DNA from 2 places in the Paenibacillus physcomitrellae genome. Region 1 is predicted to be linked to the other one. Evidence: riboswitches for the same ligand, from Rfam matches in the RefSeq annotation. Region 1 holds a riboswitch; the other holds the start of a gene.
What was found. Region 1 has a riboswitch for thiamine pyrophosphate ahead of CBE73_RS16085 (ABC transporter substrate-binding protein). Riboswitches for the same ligand answer to the same signal wherever they lie in the genome.
Positions count from the first base shown of each region.

Region 1 (11,900 bases):
TTTCGGGATGGAGCGTATGTGTCTGCATCTGCATCTGCATCCGGTATTTCAGCTTGTTAGCTCCAGTCTTCCAACCGGCAGCGCTACTCCTTTACTCCGGAGCGTTTCCTTTGTCCTCGGCAGCTTGGGATGGAGTGCCGCCCTGAGTCCGGCCCTGCAGCCGGGCCAGTTCCTCATCAACCCGGCTGGAGTAGGCCGGATTGCCGGCGTAAGGACTGCTGGCGGCGGCAGAAGCTTCCCAGCCGTTGATCTTCTCTTCCATACGCTCGAAGCCGCGCGCGGCTGAGCCGGTGTCAAGGCCGCGGCTGAATTGCGGGTGAGCCGAGGCTTTCAGCTCAGAGGCTTTGCGGGCGCGTTCCGCAAGCTCCTCGCGTTTCTTTTTCAGACGCTCCAGCTCCTCTTTGCCCATGTCCAGCTGTGTTTCCAGCTCAGCAACCCGGTGCTGAACCCGGTCTTCCTCGGCCGTCAGATGGGAAACCTGCTCCGTATAATGAAGTTTGGCTTCAATCGCTCTGCGGGCGGTCAACTCATCGCCATCAGTAATAGCCTGGAGTGCGAGATGCTCTTTCAATGTGATTTGACGCTGGGCATCCTCACGTTTGGCCTGCAGGATCCGGGCGGAGGTTTTGGCGGCATTCAGTTCGTTGCTTGCGTCATCCAGTTCTTCCTCCAGGTTGCGCAGATACTGGCCGGTCATGACGACCGGATCCTCTAGCTTGTTCAGGGCTTCGTGCAAGGTGGCTTTTGTAATATTGGAAATACGTTCAAATAAACTCATGTTCATCTCTCCTCAGTATGGTTTTAATAGTAAATGGTTCGCGCTAAAACTTCTTTAGTATTTCGAAGAGTAGGAATCATCGATGTCATACCAGCTGATGGGCTCATCCGGCACAATCAGGCTGGCGATCAGGTAAATCGCCACAACGGCGCCGAAGCTGCAGAAAGCGGCGATCACAACGGCCAGCCGAATGATCGTAGCGTCAAACCCGAGCCACTGGGCCAGTCCTCCGCACAATCCCGAAATCTTCTTGTTTTTCCTGGAACGGTACAATTTACTCATTCCTGCACTCACTCGCTTTCTCGTTCATTTGTTATGTTTTTATCTTAGTCTTTTTGAACCTTCTTCAAAACGGCCCGCAGACGGTTTGTGGACTGGACCTTGGTCGGGGAGCAGCTCGGTCCCGGAGACGGGGAAACATCCGGGAGGCCCGGACTATTTGCGGAAAGATAGTCTGAAAATAAGGGATTTACCGTATAACAATAAAAGGGCATTACCAGGGTATGTAAGGTCAGGGGAAGGAAAGTTAAAGAAGGTTAGCCGGAGAGTGAAGGATAAGAAAAGAAAAGGGAAAAGGGAAAAGGGAAAAGAAAAAGGAAACGGAAAAGGAGTGACTTTCATGAGCATAGTGGTCATTAACGGAAGCGGCAGGGAGGGCGGCAATACGGAGACGCTCACCCGGCTTGCGCTTGAAGGGCTTGAATTTAAGGAGATCGTGCTGCGCGAGAAACAAATTCTGCCGATTGTCGACCAGCGTCATACGCCCGGCGGCTTTGACCCTGTGAATGATGATTATGATGCGGTGATTCAGGATATGCTGGCGGCCGATGTGCTTATTTTTGTATCTCCTATTTATTGGTACAACGTGACAGGCCTGGTGAAAAATTTGTTCGACCGCTGGTCCCAATCCCTGCGCGATCCGAGATTTACTGATTTCAAAGAGAAGATGGCGAAGAAGAAAGCTTATGCCATTGTGGTGGGCGGAGACAACCCGCGCATTAAAGCCCTGCCGATGATTCAGCAGCTGAAATACACGTTTGATTTTGTCGGTTTGCCGTTTGAGGGGTATGTGCTGGGTCAGGCTTCCAAACCCGGCGATATCCAGAATGACCGGCGGGCTTTGGCAGAAGCCGCTTGGCTGAATGACCAGCTGAAGGCTCTGGTGAACGTCTAAGGCAGTTAATTAGAATAGCGAAAAAGAAAAGGCAGATCCTGAGGCACAGAGCAGCGAAAAGCTTCGCTTCTCCGAACCCGGGATCTGCCTTGTTTGGATTAAGCCTTGCGGCGGCCGTTCTGAACGGCGAACCATAAAGCGGCCAGTGATACGAGCAGGGCGACAATCGTAATGATCAGCGTCACCGTCTGCATGACGCTGCTGGAAGAACTGCTTGCAGTAGCGGCCGTATCCGTGCCAGCGTTCGCACTCGTGTTATCCCCGGCGGCAGCGGCTCCGGAAGCGTTCCCGGCTGCTGCGTCATGGCCGTGACCGGCGTCAGCAGCGGCTGCACCGCCGGCAGCCGAAGTGATTTTGGTGATGGAATGCGGGGTATCCGCACCTTCCTCGCCTGTCCACTCGACGACCGAGTCGTCGCTGTAATATTGGAAGGCGTCCCAAGCCAGATCGCCGTCGGCAGCGGGATTCTTCACTACAAAGCTGAACTGCTGGAATTGTCCCGGTTCAATACCGTTTCCGCTTTCGGCTTCCCAGGTAATCGTCTTGATCTTCCCGCTGTCATCCTTGTTTGTAGTTGTCTTCCAGCCTGGAACGGGCTGATATTGCTCCAGCTCGGCCTGCTCGGGTACCTTGAGGGCGACCTTTACCGTAGGAAGGTCTTTTTCAGTAGGTACTTTCATGGTGTAGGTCTCCCAGGCCCCCGGAGCGGACTCGGTCGGTTTGACGGTAACGTGGGCGCTGGCGATTCCGGCGAACAGCAGGGCCCCGGTCAGGGCGGTCGACAGGATGGAGGCGAAACGCAATGATTTTTTCAGTGACATGTCAGAAAATCCCCTTTACAGAACAAAATAGTGGCCGTCCGGCAGGAGAGTCAGATTAGCTGAACTAGCCGTGCTGGTCGGACGAGCTGGACTAACTGGGCTAACTGGGTTAACTGGACGAGCTGAACGAGCTGTACTAAATGGACGAGCCGGCTTATGGAGCGCCAGCCTCAAACGTGAAGCTTCCGTCATACGTATCCAGCGATTTCAGCAGTACGTGGTATTCAGCGCGCCAGCGGCCCGGCATAAGGAGCGAAGCATCGCCTTCCAATTGGCTGGCATCGGTTAAGGTGACCTCTTCCTCCATATTGGACATTTCCATACAGATTAATTTAATCGTGATTTGCTGGACTTCGGCTGGTTGGCCATTGACATCCGTGACGGTAGCTTTGAAATGGTTATCGCCGACTACAGCGGGCGTTACGTCGATCAAAGTTGTATAGCCTGATTTTGCCGTCTCCGAATGCTCGTAAGGCCCGCCTTTTGGCGCTCCCGGGGACAGGTTGGTCAACACTGCAGCGAGAATCAGGGCGGCAATCCCGGCAGCCCATTCGAGCTTAACCGCGCGTCCGAGACGGCGTTTAGCCCGTCCTTTGAGGAAGTTAACCAGCGCAAAAGAGAGCATGACCAGCATAATCGCCGCTTTAGCGATCAGAATCCAGCCGTAAGCCGTGTCAAACAGGGCGTTTAGATCAGGTAAATAAATGATGCTGCCGTAAAGGCCGCTGAACAGCAGCACAACAGCGCTGATCGATCCGGTATCCGTAAAACGTCTTACCGTTTCAGGAGCAAGCGTGCCGCTCTCATCCCGGGCGGCGGCTTTCGGCAGGACAAAAGCCATCACTAGCAGGCCGCCGACCCAAACTGCGGCAGCACTCAGATGCAGGAAGTCCGCCGCGCTGGCGGCCAGGCGGGACGGGGCGGTTGCCGGGTGCCCGATCATGGCCTTCATGGCAGCGATGGCCGCTGCATTAAGCAAAGCCAGAAAGCCATACATCCGGCGGCGTTTCACATAGTCCTGTGACCATAACGCGTAAACCAGAAAGGCCAGCGGGAGCAGCAGCAGGGTCTCCACCCACCAAATGGTGCCGAATAAGCCGTCCTTGAGGGTTTCGCGGAACCATTCACCCTGCCACAGCGTGATCCAGTTCGCACCGGTCTCCAGCCGGATTTGCAGAGGCAGACTGAGCAGGATGCCAAGTGCGGTCAGAATCGAACCGGTCAGCAGAAGCAGCCGGAAGCTGCGCATCTCGAAAGCCTCAGCGCGGAAGGCACGCGGGAACAGCCACAGCGGAAAAGCCAGGCTGCCCGCAAGCAGCATAAGCCCGCCGTACAAGAGCCAGCGGATGATTACCTGGTCGGCGCCGGGAGCTCCGCCTGCGGTCAAATCACCAGCTGCCAAAGCTGCCGCGGCGTCGCCTGCCGAAGCTCCTACAGCGAAAGGAACCGTACCGGAGATCGGGTGGCCGTCGCTGGAGATCACTCGCCATCTGGCGACGTAGACGCCTTCAGGCAGATCCTTCTCGAGCTTCACTGACAAGCCGGCGGGATTATCCGCGTCGATGGCGGGTTCCCCGCTGCTGACCTTCTGCCCTTTATCATTCAGGACGCTGAGCGCAAAGAAGGAAGGGTCGATGGCTTCGTTAAACAGCAAGTGTACCCCGGTTGGCGCTGTCTGCAAGGCCTGTCCGGAAGCGGGTTCGGATTTGATGATATAAGCATGGGCAAAGCTTGCCGCCGGGACGAGCAGCTGGAACAGGAAAAATAGAAGAAAGGCGGCAAACGCGCCGGATATATATTTTTTTGGCATAAGATTACCTACTCTCTCGGAACTCGTGTTTGTTCAATTTAACACGGAGCTCCAGACAAATCATGACCATATCGGGCTATGAACAATTTAAAATTTGAAAGACCTGTGTCGATCCTGTGAAAGATGGGCAGATACGTGAGGCTGCGGGGATGCAAATGTTAAAAAACTAACCTTATTTCTGTATGCCCTAACAGCTAGCGGGTTTAAACCAGCTATTTTCAAACTTGTTTTATATAGGGGGTGGGGGTATAATAGGGGTGTTAGCAATGAGTATACAAGAACATATTGAAGTGGAGCGTTCATTTTTTTATAAGGAAGTGAAGTCTGTGGCGCAAAGTAGCGGAGGTCATCCGCATGAAGAACAGCAAAGCTGCCATAACGGAGCGGACAAGAAGCCGGCCGAGCGGCGCAGTCACCATTCGGAGGAGATGAAAGGCAGGATTGTTGCCCGTCTGAACCGGATCGAGGGCCAGATTCGCGGCGTGAAAGGCATGATCGAGAAGGATACGTACTGCGACGATGTGCTGAACCAGATTGCGGCGATTCAATCCGCGCTGAACGGCGTCGGCAAGCTGCTGCTGGAAGGCCATATGAAGAGCTGCATCGTTGAACGCATTCAGGAAGGCGAAACCGAGGTTTTGGATGAGCTGATTGTTACGATTAATAAATTGATGAAATAACAACATTTAAGGGAGGATTTTTGACAATGAAAACAGTTACCCTGCAAGTAGAAGGCATGTCCTGCAACCACTGCGTGAAGGCGGTAGAAGGCGCGGTTCAAGAGGCTGGAGCGACAGGCAAAGTGGATCTGGCGGCCAAAAAAGTCGACGTTACTTATGATGACAGCAAACTGGATCTGGCAAAAATCAAGGAAGCCATCGAAGATCAAGGCTACGACGTTGTGAACAGTTAATCCAACGTGGTCTAACCGTATGATCTGATCGGTATGATCTGATCGGCATGATCTAATCGCTTGGCTTCAAGGCTCTCGTATCTCCCTGTTTGCGGGGCGGGTACGGGAGTTTTTCCTATTGGCTATGGACAACATTTCGCCGATATGACTATAATATGGGTTGTATGACCCGCAATTTCATAGACATGGGGAGCTGGAAGAAGGCCGGCTGAGAGTGCGTCCCAGGAAAGACGCTGACCCTTATACCTGATCTGGATAATGCCAGCGTAGGAAGAGCTGTTGTCAATTTGTAGGACTTTCAATCATTTGACAGGATGCAGGCGCCCCGACCGGGCGCCTTTTTTGGCGTTAAATCCTAAGTTTCAGGAGCGGGAACCCATATCAAGAGGGAGCGAACAAGAAGTGAAAGCAAACAAGTTAGGAGCTTTGCTGCTGTCCGGAATGCTGCTGCTGGCAGCCGCGGGCTGCGGTTCAAATGGAGCAAGCGGAACAAACGGAGCCAATAAGGCCTCGGGCAGCCAGGAGCCGGCAAGCAGCGCTGCGGGTAATGCCTCCGGGAGCAATGGGGAAAGCTCGGCGCCGTCTACGGACGCCAAGGATTTGAAGGACATTAAAGTAGTGCTCGACTGGACGCCGAACACCAACCATACCGGCTTGTATGTGGCCCAGGAGCTTGGCTATTACAAAGAAGAAGGCCTGAACGTGCAAATCGTGCAGCCGGATGAAGGCGGAGCCGATGCGATGATCGCTTCCGATGCTGTGCCGTTTGGCATCAGCTATCAGGAAAGCATCACGCAGGCACAGACGCAGGGTGTGCCGCTGGTGTCGATTGCGGCGGTGATCCAGCACAACACCTCCGGTTTTGCTGCCCCGGCGGACCGGAACATCAAAGCGCCGAAGGATTTTGAAGGTAAACGTTACGGCGGCTGGGGTTCCCCGGTCGAAGAAGCGGTAATGAAATCCATCATGGACCTGCAAAATGCCGACGTAAACAAAGTGAAAATCATCAACATCGGCGACGCGGATTATTTCACGGCTGTGAAGCGTGATGTCGATTTTGCCTGGATCTACTACGCTTGGACCGGCATCGAAGCCGAGCTGCGCGGCGAGAAACTGGATATGCTGTATGTGAAGGACTATTCGAAGGATCTGGATTATTACACACCGGTCATCGCCACCAATGAAAAAGAGATTCAGCAAAACCCGGATCTGGTCAAAGCTTTTATGAAAGCCACTTCCAAAGGCTATGAATACGCCATCGCCCATCCGGACGAAGCGGCCGACATCCTGATCAAGGCAGCTCCGGACCTCGATCCGAAGCTGGTCAAAGCCAGCCAGGAATGGCTGAGCCCTCGCTACCAGGACGACGCCTCAAGATGGGGCGAGCAGAAGGAATCCGTCTGGACCGGCTACGCCAACTGGATGTACGAGCGCAAGCTGCTCGACAAACCTCTGGACGCTTCTAAAGCGTTCACGAACGACTTCCTGCCTGAATCTTAATTGAGGATGAGGAGCTTAGAGGAGTTAATAAGTCTGGGCCTAGTAGTCGACTAACCGATGCCAGTGACAAGGACCGTTCAGGAACAGGAGTTTAACTAGGTTAAGGTTTAATCGGATTAACAGAGCTTTGAAAAGCGTCGGAAGAAGAAGGTAAGAAGAGAGTAAGTAGCAAGAGTAAGGAACAAAGGAATAAAAGAACAAAGGGAAAACGAACTTAAAAGTAGAATTTAAGCAGTTCGTAAGCAGCACGTGTTAAAGATTAAAACAGGATCGAATTCAAACGATCCCTGTTCCCTTTTTACCAATCTCATAAAATGGGACAAATGAAGCCTATAACAGCACGGCGGGAACTTAGGAGATGCCCATGACAAAATAATGAGTCCAGCCAAACGTAACTGGCGGAGAGCCGAGTGATTCCGAAGAAGCGTAAGCGCCCGCCTGAAAGCTTTCCGAAGGAAAGCTGCATCGTAAGCATAGGCTGTTCCCGGATTTTATCGTATTAATAAAACTTTGAAGAAATCCGGGAACAACAGCGGTCGTAGGAACATTCGGATCGCAGCCCAGCGGAAGGACGTAACTCATTATAAATTTTCTCAGGCAGCTCCCCGGAGTTTCCAAAGGCCTCAACCCTTTATTTGTCCATTTTTCCCATTCCCATCTGAAAGCGAGGAATCCCTCATGACCAACGCACTTGTAAGCATTCAAATCATTCCGAAGACTCCAAACGGCGAAAGCGTCATTCCTTATGTGGACCGCGCCATTGAAGTCATTCAGAAGTCCGGCGTCAAACATCAGGTCAACGCGCTGGATACAACGATGGAAGGCGAATTGACCGAGCTATTGGACATCGTGCGCCAAATGAACGAAGCGGTTTATGAATTCGGCAGCGACAGCATCATTTCCCAGATCAAAATTCTGTACGGGCCGGACGGCGTCAGCATGGATAAATTAACGGAGAAATACCGTCCATGACCTCGGTCCGGGCCGTTTGGAAAAGCGTGTGGCCGCCCCTTGTGGCGGTCCTCTTGTTTTTACTGGCGTGGGAGGTTGCGGTCGACGTCTTTCATGTGGAAAAATGGATCCTTCCCAGTCCGTCCGATATCGGCCATGAGGCGGCAACTGGCGCTTCCGGCTTGTGGGAGCATACCAGAGCTACGCTTGCCTTGACGCTGAAAGGGTTTGCGGTAGGGTCGATTATTGGTCTGCTGGTGGCCGTGCTGCTGCACCGGATTCCTTTTGTGAAATCGGCGCTGTATCCGCTGCTGATCCTCAGCCAGAACGTGCCGACGATCGCGCTCGGTCCGCTGCTGATGATCTGGTTCGGGTTCGGCGTGCTGCCGAAGCTGATCCTGATTACGCTGGTCTGCTTTTTCCCGGTTGCTGTCGCGGCCATGGACGGGCTTGCCCGAACCGATCATGTGATGCGAAATTACATGGAGATGGCCGGGGCGACCAAGGGGCAGATTTTTCGGAAGCTGGAGTTTCCTTATGCGATTCCATCCATGCTGTCCGGTCTTAAAATTTCGGCTACCTACAGCGTAATGGGCGCAATCATTTCCGAATGGCTCGGCGCGGAGAAGGGCATCGGCTACTATATGAAAATGCAGAAATCCACGTTCCGGACGGACCGCGTATTTGTAGCGATTCTGATCATTGTGGTGATCAGCTTGGCGATGTTTGTGGCCGTGGCGATCGTGGAGCGCCTGCTGTCGCGATACAGCCCGCCGCGCCGGAAGGGCGGCTGATTTATGGGGCCTTTACCGGGACAGACAAGAATTGAGCCCAGGCGATGGATATTACTTCTTTTAACTTCTCCATTAGCGGTGATTCCGGAGGAATAAGTTCTGCTCAACCAAGGAGTATTTATTGTTAAGGATTCATAAGCGGGAGGAGGGGAATTAAACGAAATGTATTATGATGACGATGGAAGTTATTTGGAGGCTCTTCCGGATAAATTAAAAAATAGTAAATTACCCAAGGGTATTACGTGGTTTGAAGACCATGTACATTTCGATACATTAAGAGAAGCCTCTGAATGGGTACTATCTGATTCTTACAATAAAATAGGTCATGATTACAATGGATACATCTCAACTGATCCTAAGTTAGTCCATGCCCTTGTTTATGAATTAGTCAGACATAGAAGATACGAAGGGAAAGTACGCGTTTGGAATTGTGGCCTTAATGGAAAATACTATCATCTCTTATGGATAGAGCAATAAGTGTTAAATTAGCTATCAGTAAGTTAGGGAAGGAGGAGGCCAGGATGGAAGTAGAAAAACAAGAGGGGAAAGCCACCTTGGACAAACCGAGCATGGCCAGCGGAGCAGCCGCAGCAGGCAAAGCTGCCGTAACAGGCGGCAATACGTCAGACACGTCCGGCCGCCAGACCGCGCTGGAAGTGACCGGTTTAAGCAAAACCTACCCGGAAGGCAAATCGGCGGTGCAGGTGCTGGACAACATTAACCTGACAGTGGCTGAGGGCGAATTTGTATCCATCGTCGGACCCTCCGGCAGCGGAAAAAGCACGCTCTTCCACCTCATCGGCGGACTGACGCAGCCGGACGCCGGCCGGATCGCCCTGCGCGGCCGGGAGATCACAGGCGAACGCGGACATATCGCGTACGTTCCACAGCAGCCCGCGTTGTTCCCCTGGCGGACTACCCAGGACAATGTAGCGCTAGGGCTGGAGGTCGCGGGCACGCCGCTGCGCGAAGCGCGAACGCAGACGCGGGAATGGCTGGCCAAAGCCGGGCTTGCCGGCTATGAAGAGGCCTACCCGCATATGCTGTCCGGCGGCATGCAGCAGCGGGCGGCATTCCTGCGGGGGCTGCTCAGCCCGCAGGAGCTGATGGCGCTGGACGAACCGTTCAGCGCGCTCGACGCTTTGACGCGCAGCGACATGCAGCATTGGCTGCTGGAGCTGTGGGAGAAGAACCGCCGTTCGGTGCTGTTCATCACCCACAGCATTGAAGAGGCGCTGCTGTTGTCGGACCGGATTGTTTTGCTGTCCGGCCGGCCGGCCCGGGTACTGCATGAATTGACGGTTCCATTCTCTCGTCCTCGCTTGCCGGAGATCGCCGAAGAACCGGAATTCCTGCGTCTCCGCCGCGAGATGACAGAGCTGATGCGAAGCGAGCAGCGGAAAATGCAGGAGGGGAAGGCGGACTCATGAAAGCAGAGAAAGCAGAGGATCATAGCAAACGGATTCCTATGCTCGACGCGCATATTCACCTGGATCAATACAGCGACGGAGAGATTGATTCCATGCTGGCGGAAGCGGAGCGGGATGCCCTTCAAGGACTTGTCGCCGTGTCTATGAACCTGGAATCGTGCCAGCGTACCGAGAAGCTGGCTGCCCGGTATCCGGCGCTGGTGAAGCCGGCCTACGGGTATCATCCCGAGCAGCCGGTTCCTTCAGCGGAGGAGCTTGGCCGGCTGCTGGCCTGGACCCGCAAGCGCGCCGAACACATGACGGCTGTCGGAGAAGTCGGCCTGCCGTATTATTTGCGCCGCGAGAAAGAAGAGGCGGGCGAACCCTTTGAACTCCAGCCTTATATTGAAGTGCTGGAGCGTTTCCTAGCTTTGGCCGCCGAGCTGGACAAACCGGTGGTCCTGCATGCCGTTTACGAGGATGCAGATCTCGTCTGTGATCTGCTGGACAAATACGGCATCAAGCGGGCTCATTTTCACTGGTTCAAAGGGGCGGAGACTACCGTTCGCCGTATGGCGGACAGAGGATATTTCGTTTCTTTTACTCCGGACATCCTGTACGAGCCGGAAATCCGCCAATTGGCGCTGCTGTATCCGCCGGAGCAGATCATGGCCGAAACGGACGGGCCCTGGCCGTTTGAGGGTCCCTTTGAGGGACAGGCCACCCATCCGCGGATGGTTCATGAGGTCGCTGCAGCCTTGGCTGAACTGTACAGCTGGACCTGCGAGGAAGCGGCCGAGCTGCTGGAAGCGAACACCCGGCGTTTTTATCGAATTTAAGCATAAAGGGAACATGCTGCACAAAAAAAGGCCGACTCTAAACCGCTGGACTTGTCCGCGTCTAGAATCGGCCTTTATGCTTGTGAGGCCGTCAGTCTCTTTAGTCATGCCTGCATAACGTTTTATTTTCCGGCTTCAGCCAGCAGGACTTGTCTTCTCGCTTCCCGCTCCTCGGGCGGCATCTGCGGGCAGGTATAACATTTCATTCCGCCTTCGCGCCGGTCATACATGCAGCAGGAAGACTGCATCAGCCACTTTTCATCCGGATTGAGCGGATTCTCAACATACCGGGGATGATGGTTGTAAGGGTTCCGTCTCCGCCGGAACAACTCGGGAGCCATTTCAGCCAGCTGCCGGCTATCCTGCATAAAGCGTTCAGCAACATCCTTTCGCGGCTCGTTAGCGATCAGGAATTCCTTGACGTAGGACAGCTGCCCGCCGAACTGCTGCCAGATCGCATCCGGTTTCAAACCGGCGGTTACGGCGATTTGTTCTACAACGGGAGTGATGAAGGTTTCAAAATACGGCTCCCAATGCCGGGCCAGAAAAGCGGCGCGTCCATCAGATGGAATTTCCTCCGATACGACTTCTGTGATCCGGTATCCGAGATGGGCGTGATCGTCGTGCTGTTCTACCTGATAAACCAGCTGCTCCGGGGCAAGATGGATAAGCCGGTTGTACTGGGCGGCAAACAACAGCTGGATCAGGCTCAGTTTGCACAGGGAGGTTCCAACAAAAGAGGCCGGAAGGGCCAGTGAAGTGGCTTGAACCTGTTCTCCCGATAATTTTAGCGCCTCTTGCAGCGCCTGTTCTTCATACATACGTACAGCCGGAAGTTCATAGATCGGATGCTCGGCTCCTTCAGGCGAGACATGGAAATACATTTTCACGATGGAAAAATCGAACGCGGG
Region 1 is NZ_CP022584.1:3,578,893-3,590,792, forward strand. Features, by position in the region: gene CBE73_RS16050 (PspA/IM30 family protein) at 92-778, opposite strand; gene CBE73_RS16055 (PspC domain-containing protein) at 833-1,060, opposite strand; gene CBE73_RS16060 (flavodoxin family protein) at 1,398-1,952, shown strand; gene CBE73_RS16065 (YcnI family copper-binding membrane protein) at 2,051-2,773, opposite strand; gene CBE73_RS16070 (copper resistance protein CopC) at 2,928-4,583, opposite strand; gene CBE73_RS16075 (metal-sensitive transcriptional regulator) at 4,850-5,263, shown strand; gene CBE73_RS16080 (copper ion binding protein) at 5,290-5,496, shown strand; TPP riboswitch at 5,673-5,786, shown strand; gene CBE73_RS16085 (ABC transporter substrate-binding protein) at 5,899-6,996, shown strand; gene CBE73_RS16095 (MTH1187 family thiamine-binding protein) at 7,675-7,968, shown strand; gene CBE73_RS16100 (ABC transporter permease) at 7,965-8,741, shown strand; gene CBE73_RS16105 (hypothetical protein) at 8,904-9,218, shown strand; gene CBE73_RS16110 (ABC transporter ATP-binding protein) at 9,263-10,171, shown strand; gene CBE73_RS16115 (TatD family hydrolase) at 10,168-10,989, shown strand; gene CBE73_RS16120 ((2Fe-2S)-binding protein) at 11,112-11,900, opposite strand, start outside.

Region 2 (11,900 bases), 1.6 Mb from region 1:
TGCCGCCGATCTCCAGCCCGACGGCCGCATTGTCCAGCACGGTTCGCCAGGGCATCAGGCAGTCCCTTTGCGGCATGTAGCCGATCTGCCCCTCCGGCGCATGAATCTCGCCCGCCTGCGGCTTCAGCAGCCCGGCGATCAAACGAAATAACGTCGTCTTGCCCATACCGCTTGGCGCAAGAAGCGAAACAAACTCACCTTCCTGCAGCTCAAAGCTCAGCTTGCTGAAAATCGGTTTGTCTGCCGCAAACGCATACCCCAGATCCTTGACTGCAAGACACGGCGTCCCAAACGCGTGCCGCTCACCGGGATGACTCTGATGTGTCTGCGAGTGCAGGTTACTTCCAGTACCGTTAAATTCGCTTCTATTCCCGTTCAATTCGCCTGGCTCTGGAGATGGATTCCCACGTTCAGGCGCCGCCTGCCTGCTCATATGTCCCACGCGGCCTTGCGGTAAGCCATATCCCAGAACATATATTCAAACCGGGAGGTCGTAACAAAACGTTCTTCGAGCCTGGCCAGCTCACGCTCGGGCAGTCCCTCGGCCAGCTGATCCATCAGCTGAACGCACCAATCCGCCAAACTGCGGAACTCGTCCGAGTTGTACATCATAAACCATTCCCGGTAGAGCTCGTGCTTCAGGCATTCCGGATGGAGCCGGACAGCCTCGCTGCCGATTTCGCTGTAGCTCCACATGCATGGCAGCAAAGAAGCGACCACATCGCCGAGTGTGCCTTGGGCGCCTGCATCCAGCATGTATTTGGTATACGCCAGCGTGACCGGAGCCGGTTCAGTCGATTCAAGTTCATCGCGGGTAATGCCGAACTTCTCGGCATATTGGCGGTGCAGCTCCATTTCAACGTTCAGCGTTTGCTGCAGAAGATCCGCAAATTTCCCCATCGTCTCCAGATCCCAGGCTTTAAGACTGCCGAGGGCAAACATTTTGACATAGTCCTTGAGAAATACATAATCCTGCTTCATGTAGAAAGCAAACCGGTCCAAAGACAAGCTGCCGCTTCTCAGCTCCGTCAGAAAAGGATGCTCATGGCAGCCGGCCCAGACGGCCTGAACAGACTGGTGAAGCCGGGCTGTGAATTTGCCCTGCCCCGGATTCCCCTTATTATCAGCCGGTGTCCAGGCTGCAGGCGCTTGATTCGGTTGGTCGATCTTCGTCATTTCCCATTCCCCTTCCCTTTAGGTGTCTCGCAGTATTCGGTTATGAAGCCGATCATGACTTTGGCATAGTCAACCAGCTGTTGTACGGAGATGCTTTCATTGACGGCATGGGCCTGCTCCAGCTCGCCGGGTCCATATACGACGGTTGGAATTCCGGCCCGGCCGATCCATCCCGCATCCGTCACGCTGGGGTTCATGCCGACCTCAGGCGGACTTCCATAAGTGCGCCGGTGCCAATCTGCCAGCGTTATGAAACCAGGATTATGCGGATCTAATTCGAGCGCAGGAAAGATTTCGCCGCGATCTTCGATCATCGACCGGCCGCCCCATTTGAATGCTGGCGGATGATCCTTAAGCCAAGGATCGGCTGCCGCTACCCGCAGCAAGTGATCCTCGATCTCTGCCGTTACCGAGTCGTAATCCTCATCCGGATAGAAGTGAACGGTAATCCAGAGCGCACAGCGGTCTGCAATAAAAGCCGCATGCCGGCCGCCTTCGATCACAGCCGGATTGATCGTATTGATCCCCGGTGCAAAACCGGGATAACTTTTCGTTACGGCCCAGTGGCGTTCAAGCTCCTGCAGCCCTTGGATGAGTTTCATCATCTTTTCAATCGCGCTGGCTCCCTTAACACCCCCGCCTGCATGGATCATCCGCGAACGAAGCCCATCATGCTGAGTCACCGGGCTCTGAACCGTAACCCAACCGGTAATAACGCCGCCCTGGCCCTGAATCTTGCTGCCGCTGCCGTCAGCTACAACCGCGAAATCCGCGCTGCATCCCCGCTCCATGCACGCTCTTGTTCCAGCTTCCCCGGCTTCCTCGCCGATCACCGACTGAAAATGAAGATCGCCCTTAAGCTGAATCCCTTCTTCGTGCAGCAGCTTGAAGACGAACAGCAGAGCGGCGAGTCCTCCCTTCATGTCGGTCGCCCCGCGCCCGAAGGCCCGGCCGTTCTCGATAACCATTTCAAACGGATTCCGTTCCCACTCGCTGGTGTCACCGACTTCTGCAACGTCGATATGCCCGTTTAACAGCAGGCTGTTATAGCGGTCAGATGCGCTTCCCTTCTTGACGGCTGTTACATTCGGATCGCCGGGATACACCTCCCAGAGCTCCGCATCGAATCCGATCGATTCCAGCAGGTCAGCCACATATTGCTGCGCGTCCATCGTATTGCGGGCCGGCGGGCTTACTGTTGGAAATGAAATAAGCCGTTCCAGAATCTGAAACAGCTCGTCTTGTCGCATCTCCACCAATCGGTGAAGGTCATCCATCGTTTGGATTCCCATTCGTCTGTCTCCTCCTTCTTCCCAAGCGGTAAAGCTGGACGGAGAATTCGCTAAGAACAGCTGTGCTGATTCCTCGCGGCCGAAATAAAAAAGACCATTCGAGAATAACACGAATGGTCATAACAATTCGGATGATATCTCTACGCCAGCATTACCTGGATCAGATTAACGGTCAGGAGCATAAGGCTCCTATCTCAGCCGGACTTTATCCAGCACCCGTGTTCCATTATGAAGTTCAAATTTAATATATCTGAATCTCCTAAAATTGGCAAGGAGTAATTTTAAACGGTTCTCCACCATTTATCCCGGGGAAGCAGAGCTTCCTCCTTCAGAGAGACGGTTTCCCCGATTCTCGGAACGAGCAGCTCAACCCCTCGGCGTTCCGAATCTTCAGACACCCTTTCAACCGGTTCCATCCAACCGTGCATGGCCAAAGCGAAGCCCGCCCAATGGATCGGCAGCAGTCTTCTCCCTCTAAGATCCTTATGCGCCTGCACAGTCTGCTCCGGCATCATATGAATCTGCTCCCAGCGGGGATCGTATTGCCCGCACTCGATGAGTGTTAGATCAAACGGACCGTACAGATCGCCGATTCTCTTGAAATGCTCGTCATAACCGCTGTCGCCGCTGAAATAAACACGAGTCTTTGGATCCAGCAGCACCCAGGAGCACCAAAGGGTCGCGTCCTTATCAAACAACGCTCTTCCCGAGAAATGCCGGGCCGGTGTGCAGACCGCCCGGATTCCTTGCCATTCCACTTCTCCCCACCAGTCAAATTCCTGAATAAGCCCCCGTTCAACGCCGAAGCGGACTAGTCGGCTCCCTACCCCAAGCGGAACAAAGTAGCGCCCAACCTTGCCGGATAACTGCTGGATCGTGCTGTAATCGAGATGGTCGAAATGATCGTGGGAGAGGAACACAGCGTCAAGCCGAGGCAGGTCCTTCACCTCGATTTGAGAGCTGCTTTTAAACCGTTTCGCGCCAAATCCCGGCAGCGGGGAAGAATGCATCCCCAGCATGGGATCCAGCAGCAGATTTTTTCCGCCCAGCTTTAACAGAACGCTTGAATGGCCCAGCCAGGTGACCGAATCGGTTTCGGCTGCCGTCAGGCTGCCCAGGTTCGGATTCAGAACCGGCAGTTCGTGTGGCGGACGGCGTTTCGGATTATTTTTCAAATGGTCTGCGAACAGTGAATAAAAGCTCCGAATAGAAGAGTCTATGGATTGGGTTGGAATTCGATTCTGGAATTTCCCCTGCCGATAGTGCTCTGACTGCTCAAAACGGCTTATTCTGCTGCGGTCGACCGGCACCCCAAACGGCGGATAAATCCGAATAAATCCATAAACAGCAGCCGCGATCAGAACGATGAGAATCAGAATAATGGCCGCGGTCAGCATAAAATCCCCCCTTAATGTATGTCCTTATCGGCTGATATAAAACAACGCCTTGCCCGCAGGAGTAATGAATCACTCATGAACAGGCAAGGCGAAATTAGTATGCGCCGTATTGGGATTTTTATACTATTGCTCAAATTCTCGCCGAAGCGTTTCATGCGCTCCCTTACAGCAGACCTATAAGACCAAAGCCAAACTAAGCGTTAAGCAGCTTCTGAAGCGAAGATACCACCATTTCGTGATCTTCATGGCCCTGCAGGCCTGAAACGGTGATTGTGCCAACCATACCGACGTTTTTGATCAAAATCGGGAAGCTGCCGCCTTCTGCCGCATATTCCATCGGATCGATAAAATCGCTGTCCTGAATCGTTGTGTTCCCCGCCTTCATCCGGACGTGTATGTAATAGGAACTATGCTCATAGTGATGAACGACATTGATCTTGCGCGCGATCCAGCGGTCATTGCCTAAACCGTTTTCATTCATTTTTGCATGAAACAGAAGCATGCCGTTCTTGCGGATATCCACCGTAATTTGCTTGCCTTCGGCAAACGCTTTGTCGAGAATTAGATTTCCTAATTTAACTGCCGTATTGTTGCTGAATTCCGTAAACTGCAGTTCCTGTTCCTGACGGAGAAGCTCGTCTAACAGAACTGTATAATCTTCCATGCCGCACGCTCCCTTTAGCTGTAATTAGAATAAGTTAAGAAACCTACTCTAGTATACTGTGCCAAACGGATTTAAAAAAGAGTGTCTTTCAGCCCGATAACTTTTTCCTGCGAAGCAGCGATACTCCATAATAAACGGCCGGAATAGATTCAAAACCGATCCAGATGTGGGCAAGCCATGTCGAGTTATAGTGTGCGGAGAAAATGGCCGGATTCCGCGAATAGAGAATGGCAATAGTGACAGCGATGCCTAGCACGGCAGGCGTTACTCCCTTTAATTTCTTCAGACCAAATAACTGGCGTGCCGATTTGGATGCCGCATAAATCAAGAAGGAATTATGAATAAACATCGAGATCGACCATATCGCGATAAAGAGACTGTCCAAATTGCCTGTCATGCCCGCTTGTGCAGTGCCCCGGATCAGTTCCATGTAGGGATATTCCACCTCTCCCCCCAAGTAAGGCCGAAAATTGAGAAGGATAAAAAGCCAGCCGAGTATCAGCGCTACGAGGGTCAGGACTTCGGCCAACAACAAATTCCGGAACACTTTCCTGTCAAACGTGAAATCCGGCGAGATATACAAAAAGGTCAACCACTCTGCCAGCCAGGCGGCCACGGTAATGGAATCTTTAACAGCCAGGCCGGGATTGTGATAATGAATCAACGCCGGCAGCATCCGGAAATCAGCTTCAGGAAAAAACAAACCGACAAGGATCGCTATCACCAGAGCGGTGATCAGAAAGACCCCTTCCGCCATATAAACGATCGTGGTAAATCCTAACCGGGAAGTATAGAGCACAGCCGCTGCCACAATAAAAATGATGGCCCAGGCAGGCGTTACTCTCATATATATAGACCCGAAAAACTTACTGAAATTCTCAAGCTCCAGAGCCGCATAATAAATCAGCCAGGCAAACACAAGAAAGAGAAACAGCTTATGCACCCATTTCCCGACCACTTGCTGGCCAAATATATACCAGGGCGTATCTTTACCCAGCTTACCTACGCAGTAGGTACACCAAAGAATCACCACACTAAGAGCAAAACCTCCTAAAATGGCGATCCAGCCTTGATAACCTGAAGATTCGATCAAAGTGGGAACAAGGAAAATCGCTGATTGCGTATATAAGTAAATGTAGGCAAACCTGAACAACTGCCAAGATGTAGTCCTCATTCGCTCACCCCTTCTCTTCTCGGTCACACAGGATTTACCGCATCGATCCCTGGTTCGAGATAGAAATATCAGCGTCAATCTCAAATTGGGCTTTGCTCCGATATACCTCCGGCCATTGATCTTTGTAAGCCTGCCACTCCTCCGGGCTGTTCCATTCCATCAGCATACCGAGATTCAGCACATCTGCTCCCCATTGCTGGGTTTTAGCCAATGCCTTTTCCATATCCTTAACTACCCTCTTCCCGAGTAGCTCCATAATGATTTCGTTCGATTCGGCATTGGACCGATGCTCCATGTCTTTTTTATAGACCAGATTCCCCCTGCCCTTCAGAACGATTTTGAAGAGAGGGCCATCCTGATCTCCCTTATAAATCAACTTAGGATGCACACGGGTGATCAATACGCTTCCTGTACTTCTCCCTTCATCCCAGTTAACCGAGTAGACCTGGTCCCTGAATTTGCCCAATCCCCAGGAGATAGCTCGGCCTTGATCGATGCTCAGCTCACCCTTTAAAGCTCTGTCCCCGAACACGTCGATCCCTTTGATACCCGCCCAGAGCTCTTTCTCCCCATTTTCGCTTGCCACCTTCTGATCCCCATAGTTAAGAGCTGTCATCGCAAATCCCATTCCGGATTCCGCAGCAATCAGGCAGTGTCTGACCGTCGAATTCAGCATGTAATTCTGAACAGAGAAACGTTTGAACACTTCAGACGGCAGTTGTTCGGTAATGGGGGTGAGCTGCGCAATATTGCTGGCTTCACCCTTTACCGAAAGAATATAGGTGTTAAGCTCAACGCCCGGCTCACGTTTGAACCAGTCGAACAATTCGCCAAGCCCCAGTCTGGCATATTCTTCGGCTACCAGCACGACCTGCACATGACTGAAGTCGATACGCCGGGTTAAATCCTTCTGAATGGAGGTAAGAACATCCGGGATGTTATCACCTGACTTCGTCACGACAGTGAACGGTTTGCCACTCGCTTCCCCATCCTTCAGCTTGGCTGTTATAAAGCTGCTGATGGAAAGCTGCACTTGCCCCTCCTTTTGACCTTTATCCAAATAAATACCATCTATAAAAAGCCCTTCGTTAAGTTCGGCTTTCGACCAGCATCCGGTCAGGAGCAGGGCAGTCATCAGCAAAACGAGAAACATTCGCGAAGCATAGGTCATGGCTGTCTCCTTGTATTTTTCCGCGTATAAGCGTTTGAACGATTATTCATATAGGTTGATGGAACCCGGATGAAAATGTCTTTCCAGTCCTTGAGAACAAGCGGAGCTACGGGTGACAGATACGGCGTCCCGTAGGAGCGCAAGTTGGCCAGATGGCCGTAAACGATAAACGCCGCTACATACACGCCAAGCAGTCCCATAGTACCTCCAAGAATCAGCAGCGGAAAACGCATCAGCCGGAACGCTAACCCCAGCTCCAGATGCGGAATGATATAAGAAGCGATCCCCGTTATGGATACGACAATAATCATCGGGGCAGACACAATTCCTGCCTGTACGGCTGCTTGTCCAATTACAATACCGCCGATGATCGACACCGTTGATCCTACAGGTTTAGGTATGCGTGTGCCTGCCTCGCGCAAGGCTTCAAAGGTTAATTCCATAATCAACGCTTCGGTCAGAGCGGAGAAGGGTAAATTTTCCCGGGATGAAGCGATCGTAATCAGGAGCGCCGTCGGAATAATCTCAGGCTGAAAGGTGGTAACAGCAACATAAAGGGACGGCAGCAGCATGGAAATTATTGCAAAGAAGAAACGGATGGTCCGGATCCAGCTCCCTGCAAAATAACTCTGATAATAGTCCTCGGAAGATTGAAGCAGGGAAAACATCGTTACAGGTGCTAACAATGCCGAAGGCGTCCCGTCAATCAGCAGGGCGAATTTCCCTTCCAGGAGGGACGCTGCAACCGAATCCGGCCGCTCCGTATATTGAAACTGGGGGAACGGGGTTACTTTCTCCTTGATATGCTCCGCCAGATAGCTGATTCCCAGAACACCGTCGATCGTAATTTTCTTCAATTTGGCATCGACTTCGTCCAGCTTGCTTTGTTCGGCGATCCCTTCAATATAGAAAACATACACGGAGGTCTGCGAGTATTCGCCGATCGTGTATTCTTTCATTTTCAAATCCGGATGTTTAATTTTGTGCCGGAGCAAAGAAAAGTTGGTCTGAATGTCTTCATTAAAGGCTTCTTGAGGGCCGATGACGACCAGCTCGTTCTGAGATTCCGACACTGCCCGTTTCTGGTAGGAGGTTACTTCGAAATAATAAAAATAGCCGCATCCATGGATATAAAGAAGTGCTTTCCCCTGTACCACGAGAAAGGCCGCTTCCTCAAAGTTGTCCGCCTTCTGGCAGGGAATTGCGAACATACTTCCCTTCCCGATCCGTTCCATAAAGTGCTCGAGATCCGAGTCCTTGTCTGCTGCTTCCTCCTTGAGAGCCGCCCTGACTTCCTGGTCCAAGGTCTCCAAATCGATGATGGAGGGAATAAAAACCAGCGTACAAGGCGTGCCGTGGATTTGAAAGGTTTGGTAAACGACATCGGTACTGCCGCTTAACTCGATCTTTAATGATTCCAGAAAAGCTGCCACTTGCACTCTCCTTTGCTGGTTCAGATTTCCTTGTATTTTTCCATCGCTTATGGAAATTTATTCACGCATAAAAAACCGGACATCCATCATGGATGCCCGGTATCTCAAGATTGCAGCAATATTTGAAAAGCTATTCGTTCCCCGGCTCCCGTTTCGGCAGGAGCTTCACATATTCATCCGACAAGCCCATCAGCTTGAGGATATAATCGTAATCCTTCCGGTATTTCTCAATGTCCGTAACAGGCTCCAGCGTCTTCAGCGAAATCGCAGTGCCGTCGTCAAAGCCCGTACCGGATACAAACAGGACATCATCGTTAAAGAACGAACCCGTCGGCAGATAGTAACGCATGCCAAACACGTTATGATCAATGTTAAGCAGATCGTGTCCAAACGCAGTAAACTGCTCCTGCTGCAGCGAAACACCGAGCAGATTCGCAATCGTTGGCATCATATCAAGCTGCCCGCCGACTTGATCCACTTTCTGGCCTTGTTGTTCGCCCGGCAAATGAATAATAAACGGAATATTAAATCGGGAGACTCTGGAGTCGTACTTGATGCCAAGCTGAGACTGAATCCACTCTGGGTCGTTCTGGTCCGGCTGCAGGCCGAAATGGTCGCCGTACAGCACCAGTACCGAATTGTCCCACAAGCCTTCCTGCTTGAGCCGTTCAATCAACGTCCCAATGGCATAGTCGGTATAATTCACGGCCGTAAGATAATCGCCAAGTTGGGTATCCTTAAGCGAATCCGGCATCTGGATTTTCTTGCGGTCCTCCGGCACTTTAAACGGAAAATGGCTGGAAACCGTGATGAGCTGCGTATAAAACGGCTTGCCGCTGTCAGCGATTTCCTTCATATGGTCAACCGCTACCCGGTACAGCTCTTCATCCGAGGCGCCGAAGTCATTAAAATGATCATTTTTATAATAAGGTTTATCAAAATAGTGATCAAAATGCAGCGCCGGATACAGCTTGATCCGGTCCCAGAACGTAACGTCGTTAACGTGGAACGTATCGGCTTCATAGCCGTGGTTCTCCAGAAGTCGCGGCAGACTTGGCAGCGCCCGGTCCCCGAAGCCGGTAGACATCGGAATCGTTCCCGTCGGATAGATGGAGGTATTGGACATGAATTCCGCATCCGATGTATTGCCCTGCCCGATCTGCTGATACACATAAGGGAAATAATAGCTGGAGCCGATCAGCTTGTTCAGGTTAGGCGTGATCTCTTGTCCCCCCACTTTCAGGTTGATCGGGAAGTTTTGGAAGGCCTCCATTTGGACAACAATCAGATTTTTGCCTTTCGCAGCACCGAAATGTGCAGGCGTAACCGAAACAGCCCCTCGACCAGTCTTGTCATTGTACACGTAGGTGCTTTTAAGGTCATCGATCTTCTTGATCGTATCCTGAATATTCCCGTTGCGGATCAAAGCATCTTCTTTACTTGTCTTGATCGCAGCAGCTACCTGATAATCCAGAAATCCCAAATGTTCAACCTGCACAATTTCGTTCACAATAGAGTCGCTGGCCTGAATGCTTCGTTCCGAGAGGAAAAAGCAGGCGATCGCGGACACCAGCACCCCGGCTCTCCAAATAACACTTTTGCGCGCCGCAGATGCCGCTTTCCGGCGGCGGACCAGCCACACGATCAGCAGAATCGGCAGGTCCAGGAAGTAAAGGAAAAACTCCGGACGAATGGTCGACTGAACGCTTGCTTTGATCTGCATCACCTGGTGCAGCTGCAAGAGCGCCGTATAGGTCGGTACCGATCCGAAATGCGCATAATACAAGGTTGAAGCGAACAATATGAGGGAAACAAGCGCATTTAATGCGAAGTATACGTATTTGCCCCATTTGGCCGGAATAATGAGTTCAAACACGGCAAGCAGAAGCCAGAGCGCCAACAGGTCGGCGCCCACTTTGCTCCACATAATGTCGCGGAATAGGAAATAACGCAGCAGCAGCAGCTTTAACAGCAGAAGCAGAACACTGTATAAAACCGGCCGCCCGGTTAAAGGTCTAAGTGAAAACTTGTTCATAATGTTTCCTTTCTAAAAGCAGGTATGAAATCTGTAGATAAGATATTTTAAAAAATACGGTATACATAAGGATCGTCCGGCGCATCGATCTTGTCCCATTTATCAACCTTCAGCACCGGAATTGTCTGTTTAAACGGCTGATACAGCTCCGTGCCGAGATGGCCGGATACATGCACCCACTGGTCGTCCTGAAGATCCGTCCCTTCCGGAAAATCAACGAGCATGCCAAATACGCCGGAATCCGCCACGCAGTGAATAAAGCCAAAGCGGAATACAAAATATTCGTGATTGCTGACCTGTTCGCCATTATAGATAAACCCGTCGAAGGACAAAGTCTTATCCATAAACTGATCCGGGAAATTATAAATAGCTTCCATCCCTTTGAGATAGGTTTTGTCCGTTAGATCTACGGAACTTAAATTGCTAAATTCCCCGAGCTCTTTCCGCGAAATCTTGGTATAGCTGTCTTTCCCGTAGAACACGCTGGTATCCGGCTTCAGGAACTGGTGAAAGCCCGGGTTGTCCGCGGTATCATCAACGGAAGGAAACGAAAAGCCCTTCGCTTTGACAAAGCTGGAGTCCAGGGTAGCGACAGGCAGCAGCACTCCGGTCAGGATCGGAACGATCAGCACCAGATACACCAGCCTCTCTCCCCACCGGGAGGACGGGCCATGGGTATGCCCGTGATCGTCAGTATGATCGTGACTATGAGTATGCCCGTGATCATGAGCATGACTATGAGTATGCCCGTATTTATGGCCGTGCTCATGCCTGTTATGATCATATTGGAGTGTGACCTGCTCCTGTACAGCCGCACTGCGCTGACGGCGTTCCCGGATCACCAGCCTTATGAATTCAAAGACAGCCAGCAGGGATAACAGTACAATTGCACTTACCGATAAATACGAATATTTAAGATTGATATATTTGTTCAGGTTGCCGCTTAAATGAAGCTGCACAAACAGAAAAACAAACCCCAAAAGCACATATAACCGGGTCACCCAAACAACCTCCCCACTACCAGCGAAGACAGAAGCGTGCAGATGGCCACCAGGCCAATCAGTACCGCTACAAATCTGCCTTTAAATACGCCAAGCAGCATCAAAGTGTTTTTAATGTCGATCATAGGTCCAAATACTAGAAACGCGGATAACGCGCCCGTCGAGAATGTGCTGCGGAACGAAGAAGCGATAAACGCGTCAGCCTCCGAGCAAAGTGACATTACAAAAGCAAGCACGATCATAACCAGCGACGCGGTGAACGGATTGCTTCCCAAATGCAGCAAGGTCGAGGTCGGAAGAAAAGTCTGCATGCTTGCTGCAATGAAAGCACCGATGATCAGATATTTGCCGACGGAGAAAAATTCCTCGATCGCATGCTCCATGACCATCATCAGCTCGCGGCGCAGCGGAATTTTTGGAGCCTCTCCTGCCGGTGTTTCGGAAGTCGCGGCTACCAGGCCTTCGCTTCCGCTAGACGTGAAATTCCCGGTCCGGAACGGAAGGACAGGAAACAGAAACGATAAGACAACCGCCGCAACGAACGCAACGACGATCGA
Region 2 is NZ_CP022584.1:377,554-389,453, reverse strand. Features, by position in the region: gene CBE73_RS01780 (ABC transporter ATP-binding protein) at 1-433, opposite strand, end outside; gene tenA (thiaminase II) at 430-1,176, opposite strand; gene CBE73_RS01770 (acetylornithine deacetylase) at 1,173-2,468, opposite strand; TPP riboswitch at 2,589-2,698, opposite strand; gene CBE73_RS01765 (MBL fold metallo-hydrolase) at 2,750-3,865, opposite strand; gene CBE73_RS01760 (heme-degrading domain-containing protein) at 4,059-4,529, opposite strand; gene CBE73_RS01755 (GerAB/ArcD/ProY family transporter) at 4,618-5,703, opposite strand; gene CBE73_RS01750 (Ger(x)C family spore germination protein) at 5,738-6,874, opposite strand; gene CBE73_RS01745 (spore germination protein) at 6,871-8,307, opposite strand; gene CBE73_RS01740 (LTA synthase family protein) at 8,438-10,342, opposite strand; gene CBE73_RS01735 (TIGR03943 family putative permease subunit) at 10,390-11,343, opposite strand; gene CBE73_RS01730 (permease) at 11,340-11,900, opposite strand, start outside.
Region 2: linked by a shared signal. The riboswitch ahead of CBE73_RS01770 (acetylornithine deacetylase) and the one ahead of CBE73_RS16085 (ABC transporter substrate-binding protein) in region 1 are both predicted to bind thiamine pyrophosphate.